Regions from separate parts of the Novosphingobium soli genome, predicted to be linked through region 3. Evidence: riboswitches for the same ligand, from Rfam matches in the RefSeq annotation. Region 3 holds a riboswitch; each other region holds the start of a gene.
What was found. A riboswitch is a leader RNA that binds a small molecule or an ion and turns the genes downstream of it on or off. The one in region 3 is predicted to bind cobalamin.

Region 1 (2,260 bases), on a different contig from region 3:
CCACGGTGCAGCAGATGCAGCCGTTCGCCAGTTCGAGGATGTCCTCCTCGGGGCAGGCGGCGTCGTTGCAGCCTTTCACCAGTTCGCCGTCGACGCCGACGTCGCCGAACTCGTTGATGACCAGTGCCAGCCGGCGGCCGCGGGCATTCTGCAGCAGATGCCGGATGAGCGTGGTCTTGCCCGCGCCGAGGAAGCCGGTGATGACGGTGGTGGGTACTTTGCTCAAGGTCATGCTCTCCCGCGCCGGCGACTTCGGTGGGCGGGGCGTACCGGCGGCGCGGCGACGCGTCCGACGGCCCGGTGCGCCTGCGGACGGGCAGGCGCGAACACGCCCGCCACACGGCACCGATGCGGCCCTGCGCCGCGATACGAATGTCGCTCAGACGGACCATACCGTGCCGTGGCCATCCCCTGGACCAAGGCAAGAGCGACCGGACGCCGGCAGGTCTCCTGGCTCGCGGGTCAAGGCACGATGCACGCCTTCCCAGGCCTGCGGGCCCAGTGGCTGGCCTCCCGCTGCCGGGAGAACGTGTGCATCGCGCTCGCCGCTTACAGTTGCAGGGACAGCTGCGGAATCGAATGGTCGCCCATTCCCACCGCCTTCCCGTTTTAAGCCTCTTGCGAGGCACCGGCGCGATCTTCGGACGGCAAGCCGCCCGGCCCGCGTCATAGGGCCTTCGTTCCCCACCCGCAAGCGGCCAGCGCCCGTCGCCAGCGGGCCCGCCGCCGTGAGCCGAGAGCGCCATCGTGCCGGCGCATCGTGGCGCCAGCGATCCGAGGGCTCTTGCACCGCCGGCGCGGCGCGACTAAGCACCCGCGCAGCCGAACGTCCTGCAAGGGCGCTTCGGCCAGATCGCGCCGGTGTCCCGAAAGGGGCTTAATAGGGAACGCGGTGAGGGGGCTCGGCTCCCGAATCCGCGGCTGTCCCTGCAACTGTAAGTGGCGAGCGCGATGCATAAGCCGGCGACCGATGGACGCCGGCAGCCACTGGGCCGGACGCTGCGACATGCGAGGCCTGGGAAGGCCATGCATCGTGTGCTGACCCGCGAGCCAGGAGACCTGCCGGCGTCCGGTCGCTCTTGCCGTGGTCCAGGGGATGGCCGAGGCACGGAAACTCCGTCTGAGCGACGCACGTGCGGCGGGGGCCGCACCGGCTGACGTGCCGGGCGCCGAGGCGTCCGTCCGGTACGTGCGCCGACCGCGCGCAGAGGCCCCACGCCAGGTTTCGCTGACGCCTGCGGGGTATCGAAGATGAATACGCACAAGGTTTCGCCCGCGGCGTTGGCCGTGGTGCTTCTACTCGCCTGCCGGCCGGCGCTGGCGGACGAGGTTCGGGCCGGGGAGGCTCGGGCCGGGGAGGCTGGGGCCGAAGAGGCTGGGGCCGCGTCGGATGGCGCAGCAGACGCGGTCTCGGGGGACACCGGGGACTCGATCGTGGTCACCGGGCAGAGCGTCGAGGAGACGCTGCCGCGCGAGATCGCGCGCTACGGCAGCGACCTGCACGAGGTGAGCGAACAGGAGATCGACGAGCGGGGCGCGGTCGATGTCGCCGCCGCGCTGCAGGCGGTGCCGGGGCTCTACGTCATGCCGCGCAGCGGCCCCTTCAGCTACGTGGACCTGTCGCTGCAGGGGTCGCGCACGCAGGACGTCCTCTGGACCGTGGACGGCATCCGCATCAACAACCGCCTCTACGGCTCCACCTCGCCCAACGACACCCTGCCGGCCAGTATGGTCGAGCGCATCGAGGTGCTCAAGGGCGGGGAGAGCCTGTTCTACGGCACCCAGGCCGCCGCGGGCGTCATCAACGTGGTGACCCGCTCGTTCGCAGACACCTTCGGCGGGCAGGTGAACGCGCAGGTGGACAGCCGCGCGGGCACCAACGTCGACGGCTGGGTACGCGGCAGCGCCGGGCGGCACCGCTTCGTCGCCTGGGCCTCGCACAACCGCTCGGAGGGCTACCGCCCCTACAGCCATCTCGAACCGAGCGCGACCGACCGGCGCTACGGCTACGACCTGTGGTCCGTAGGCGGCAAGTACCAGTTCGACTTCGGGTCCGACCTGCTCCTCAACGCCCAGTACCAGCACACCGAGGCGGATCTCGACAACCTCTCGCCCACCCGCATCCGCGAGAGCCGCAACGATCGCAACGAGGAGATCGCCAGCCTCCGCCTCGACTACGTCGGCAGCGAGGCCGTGCAGTTTTTCCTCAAGGGCTACTACCACGACTGGAGCACCGCCTACGTCCAGATCCGCAACGACC
Region 2 (2,260 bases), on a different contig from region 3:
TAGTCGCTGAACATCTGGTAGAGCGAGGGGGCCTTGTAGCCCTCGTCGTAGCTGGCGCGCAGGACGCTGGCGCCGCCGTCCGGGGTATAGACGGCGCCCGCGCTCACCACGGTGTTGCCGCCGAAGCGCGACTGGTGGTCGTAGCGTGCGCCGGCGTCGAGGGTCAGCCCGCGCAAGGGCGTCGCGCGCAGCTGGCCGTAGACGCTGTCGGTGTCGACCGATTGCGGCGTCAGGACGTAGGGCGTCGTGCTGTTGGCGGGGGAGGCGGTGGTCATCCGCTGTTCCTCGCGCTCCAGGCCGAACACCGCGTCCACCGCACCCGAGATGGCGTACGTGCCCTGGTACTCGTAGCGGCGCACGCGGCCGTGGGCGTCGAAGGTGACCTGCCGGATGGAGCGCGCCGGATCGAAGTTGGCGCGGTCGGTCTCGTTCTGCAGCACGGCCACGCGGTTGGTCAGGCGGCCACCGAGCAGGGCGAAGTTGAGCCCGGCATAGCCCGTCCATTCCTCGGTGGTGCCATAGGCCCGCGTGTCTCCGCTGGTGCCGTCGAAGTCGTTACGCGAATCGGACCAGTAGCCGCGCAGGTCGAGGCTGACGCCGGGCGCCAGGCGCAGCGTCGCCGTGCCGCTGGCGGCGCTGCGGGCGTAGCCGTCGTCCTCCTGCCCGTTGGAGCGCGCCGAGATGCCGTCGGTGACGAAGCGCGAGCCGGACAGCCGCCAGTCGAGCGCCTGCGAGCTGCCGCCCAGCCCCGCGCGGGCGGAGACGGTGTCGTGGGTTCCCGCCTCCACCGCCAGGCTCCCCTCCAGCGGCGCGACGGGGCGGCGGGTGCGCACGTTGACCACGCCGCCGATGGCGTCGCTGCCCCACAGGATCGACTGCGGCCCGCGCAGGATCTCGATGCGGTCGATGTCGTCGAGCAGGAGGTTGGAGAAGCCGTAGCCGGCCGCGGTGGAAGAGGGATCGGACAGGCGCATGCCGTCGATCACCATGACGCTCTGCCCGGCGTCGGCGCCGCGGATGCGCAGCGAGGTGGTGGTGCCGTAGCCGCCGTTGCGCGACAGGCTTATACCGGGCGTGCGCAGCAGCGCATCGGTGACGGCGATCGGCTGGATCGCGACGAGCGCGGGCTCGTCGAGCACGGTCACGGTGGCGGAGACCCGCTCGGAGGCGACCGGCGTGCGCAGCGAGGTGACGACGATGCGCTCGCCCGCGTCTTCCTCGCCTGCAGGACTGGAGGTAGGTGCGGGGGCCTGCGCGAAGGCAGGAGTGGCGGCGAGCGCGAGGCTCGCGGTGGCGATGGTCAGGTGTCTTGGCATTCGTAGTCCCTCCTGCAAGCGGCAATGCCCCGTAGCCCGGCGTCGTGCGGAGAAGGACAGGCGCGAAGCCGCGGTCCTTCCGCGCGGCGCAGCGCCGGCGAAGCTATGGCTGTCGTTGCGCGAGGATGTCCCCCCGTCCGGCCGGCACACCCTGTCCGGTCGAAGAACGACTGCGGCAGGCAGGTCTCCTGGCTCGCGGGTCGTTGCCGGTCCGGCCGCCTTCTCAGGGTCCGAAGCCCCAATGGCGAAATGGCCGGATGGCTCGCCGCTTACAGTTGCAGGGGCAGCCCGGGTCTTTCACCCGAGTTCCCTTTTGATCCCGCGAGGGAACCTGTCGCGGGCCGGCAACTATCGTGCGGAGCCGTGCTGCGCAAGGCCCCGATGCTTGCGCGCCGCGCGGAAGTGGCTTAAGCCGTTCATGCAACGGATGCCCGAGAGGGCATGATCGGTGGGGTCGACGCAAGTCGGGCCAGAACCCGGCCGTTGCTCCCGCCATCGCCAATCGGCCGGGCATCGCCGCGATGCTGTCCGGACTCGCCGGATCGCTGCGCGCGGCCCGCCTTGATCGTGTCGCCCGCCGCCTGTCGCCCGCCGTCCTTGCCCGGAGTGAAGCCATGGTCCGCCCCGACTATCCCGTCCGCCTCCAGGCCTGCGTCTTCGCGGTGCTGGCCGTGGTCATGCTGGCGACGCGGACGACAGCGGCCACCCACGTCCTGCACCTGCCCGAGACGAGCCTCGCCAGCTTCTTCGTGCTCGGCTACTTCGTCCGGCGGCTGGCCGGCTTCGCCACGCTGTTCGCATTGGCCTTCGCAATCGACGTGGCGGTGGTCGGAGCGAAGGGCTGGATGAGCTTCTGCCTCACGCCCGCTTATGGGATGCTGTTCCCCGCCTACGCGATGATGTGGGTGGCCGGGCGGATCGGGGCGGCCCGGCTGGAGGAGAGC
Region 3 (2,260 bases):
TTGTCGCCGTAATCGAAACCCTCTGCGTTGTAGCCTTTGCGCGTCGTGTCGGCCAATTGCGCCGAGATGGCATTGGTCCATCGGCCGTCAAGCGCCGTAAGCTCCGCCCGCAGGAGGCCATAAAAGGCTTCGTTCTTGAAGTGCACGCCGGGGCTGTCGACGGTGTAGCCGAACAGCGGGCTGGTCGGATCGTCCTCGCTGTTGTTGGTGTCGGCATCTGTGTAGCTGTACCGGCCGACGCCGGTGACCGTGAAGTTGTCGGTGGGCGACCAAATCAGCTTGGCCGAAAGGCCGGCGCTGTCCGATCCGACGTCGCGCGTGCCGAACCGCGCAGTCGGTGTCCCATCGGTGTGGTAGTAAGAGCCGGACACGGCATAATCGAGCGTGCCAGTCACGCCAGCAGCGCGGGCACTTCCTGTATACGTCCCGAAAGACCCGCCTTCCGCCCTTGCGGAAAAGCCCGGGGCTTCTGCCCCGGTCAGCGTGATATACTGGATCACGCCGCCAATTGCGTCCGACCCATAGAGCGAGGATTGCTGGCCGCGCAGCACTTCGACCTTGGCGGCATCATCGGCGATCAGCGTACCGAAATCATATTCGCCATTATACGGATCAGAGGCCTTGATCCCGTCGATCAGGACGAGGACATGATTGCCCTCCGATCCACGAATACGAATCTGCGTCAGGCCGCCGATCGCGCCGGTCCGGCTGACCGCAACGCCCGGTACGTCCCGCAGGATGTCCGACACGATCCGGGTCTGGCGTGTTTCCAGTGCCTGCGCATCGAGCACCGTGACCGAAGCACCAAGCTGGTTGATCGGCACGGCATCACCCGAACGCGATGCGGTGACGACGATGGTGTCGCCCTTCGCGTCGGTCGTGGGCTGGGTCGGATTGGATTGCGCCAAGACAGGCGCTGCCGTCGCTGCCAGAGCCAACACAGAAGCATGAGCCACAAATTTCATCATCATTATCATTCCCCCCGCGCCCAAGCATTTGGCAGCGGGGCAGACCGGCACTCGGCCGTCAACCTGCCGCATCCGGCAGGCATCAGGCGAACGAACGGCGGGCCAGCGCCGGCAGACGGGCGCATGTCGCCCACCAACGCAGACCCCTGCGGCCCCAACCGCACAGGTTCGTCGCTCAGACGGAGAGTTACCGTGCCCTGACCATCCCCTGGACCAAAGCAAGAGCGACCTAGCGCCGGCAGGTCTCCTGGCTCGCGGGTCGTCGCTTGATGCACGGCCTTCCCAGGCCTCGCAGGACTTAGCGTCCGGCCCAGTGGCTGGCGAACCGGGACTTTTCCCGTCCGCACATGTGCATCTCGCTCACCGCTTACAGTTGCAGGGACAGCCTCGGATTGGGATGACTCTCGCCGTCCGCACCGCGTTCCCTATTAAGTCCCTTCCGGGACACCGGCGCGATCTATGTCAGGCACCATGGCACCCGACGCCACGTGCGATACAACGACATCCTGCTGGCGACAAGTGCCGAACGACGCTTCAATAGGCCGGCAGGGACTAGGCCGCGTGGACAAATTCCGTGTCGACGGAATGACCGAAATGGGGTGGTCAACTGCTTTTCCGATTGTTCGCGCATACGTGCTAAGACGGTGCCGCCGGCGTGACGGAATAGGTTAGACGTATCGCTAGAGCGACCCCGGCGACGGGGTGCGGGTTCGATCATTGACGTGACATATCGTGGTTTGAGGCGTCCGCAACGGGGCGATGTCGCGGCATCGCTATTCTTTGAGCTTGGAGGCCATTGCCTCGCGGTACTTCCTCAGAGCGAAATCCTTAGCGACCTCGCGCTGCGCAAAAGCAACGCTGTCGGGTCTGGCCTGCCGTTCGACAGGGGAAATTTGCTGAACGACCTTCGCTTTCCGCTTGGCGCTGCTCGTTCGCGATCGACTGGCTGAAACAACGCTGGACATGGTGCAAGACTACCTCACCTCCTATCCGGTTGGAAGGTCCTCCATTGGGCGGAAGCCGTCGTAGCCATCCTCCCCGGAACGGGGAGGGGGACCACCCGCAGGGTGGTGGAGGGGCACCCTCGGTGTGCGTGCCATCGCGTTGGCCCGCAGCAGAACCTCCTGCCGATCAAGGTCACGCAAACCGCTCGTGCCCCTCCACCATGCTTCGCATGGTTCCCCTCCCCCAAAGGGGGAGGATGGGGCGAAACCGGAAGTCTCAATTTGTCCACGCCGCCTAGGAAACCATTTGATGGCGGTTTCTGTCTAAAGCCATTTTTCGACCGGTCG

Region 1: it holds a riboswitch for cobalamin, as region 3 does, so the genes downstream of both, ACFFJC_RS15795 (TonB-dependent receptor plug domain-containing protein) here and ACFFJC_RS14725 (TonB-dependent receptor plug domain-containing protein) in region 3, are expected to answer to the same signal.
Region 2: it holds a riboswitch for cobalamin, as region 3 does, so the genes downstream of both, ACFFJC_RS18865 (TonB-dependent receptor plug domain-containing protein) here and ACFFJC_RS14725 (TonB-dependent receptor plug domain-containing protein) in region 3, are expected to answer to the same signal.

The regions. Positions count from the first base shown of each region.
Region 1 is NZ_JBHLWK010000019.1:22,265-24,524, reverse strand. Features, by position in the region: gene cobW (cobalamin biosynthesis protein CobW) at 1-226, opposite strand, end outside; cobalamin riboswitch at 424-648, opposite strand; cobalamin riboswitch at 843-1,081, shown strand; gene ACFFJC_RS15795 (TonB-dependent receptor plug domain-containing protein) at 1,252-2,260, shown strand, end outside.
Region 2 is NZ_JBHLWK010000025.1:117,393-119,652, forward strand. Features, by position in the region: gene ACFFJC_RS18865 (TonB-dependent receptor plug domain-containing protein) at 1-1,316, opposite strand, end outside; cobalamin riboswitch at 1,478-1,666, opposite strand; gene ACFFJC_RS18870 (hypothetical protein) at 1,838-2,260, shown strand, end outside.
Region 3 is NZ_JBHLWK010000018.1:1,513-3,772, reverse strand. Features, by position in the region: gene ACFFJC_RS14725 (TonB-dependent receptor plug domain-containing protein) at 1-971, opposite strand, end outside; cobalamin riboswitch at 1,189-1,435, opposite strand; gene ACFFJC_RS14720 (hypothetical protein) at 1,742-1,933, opposite strand.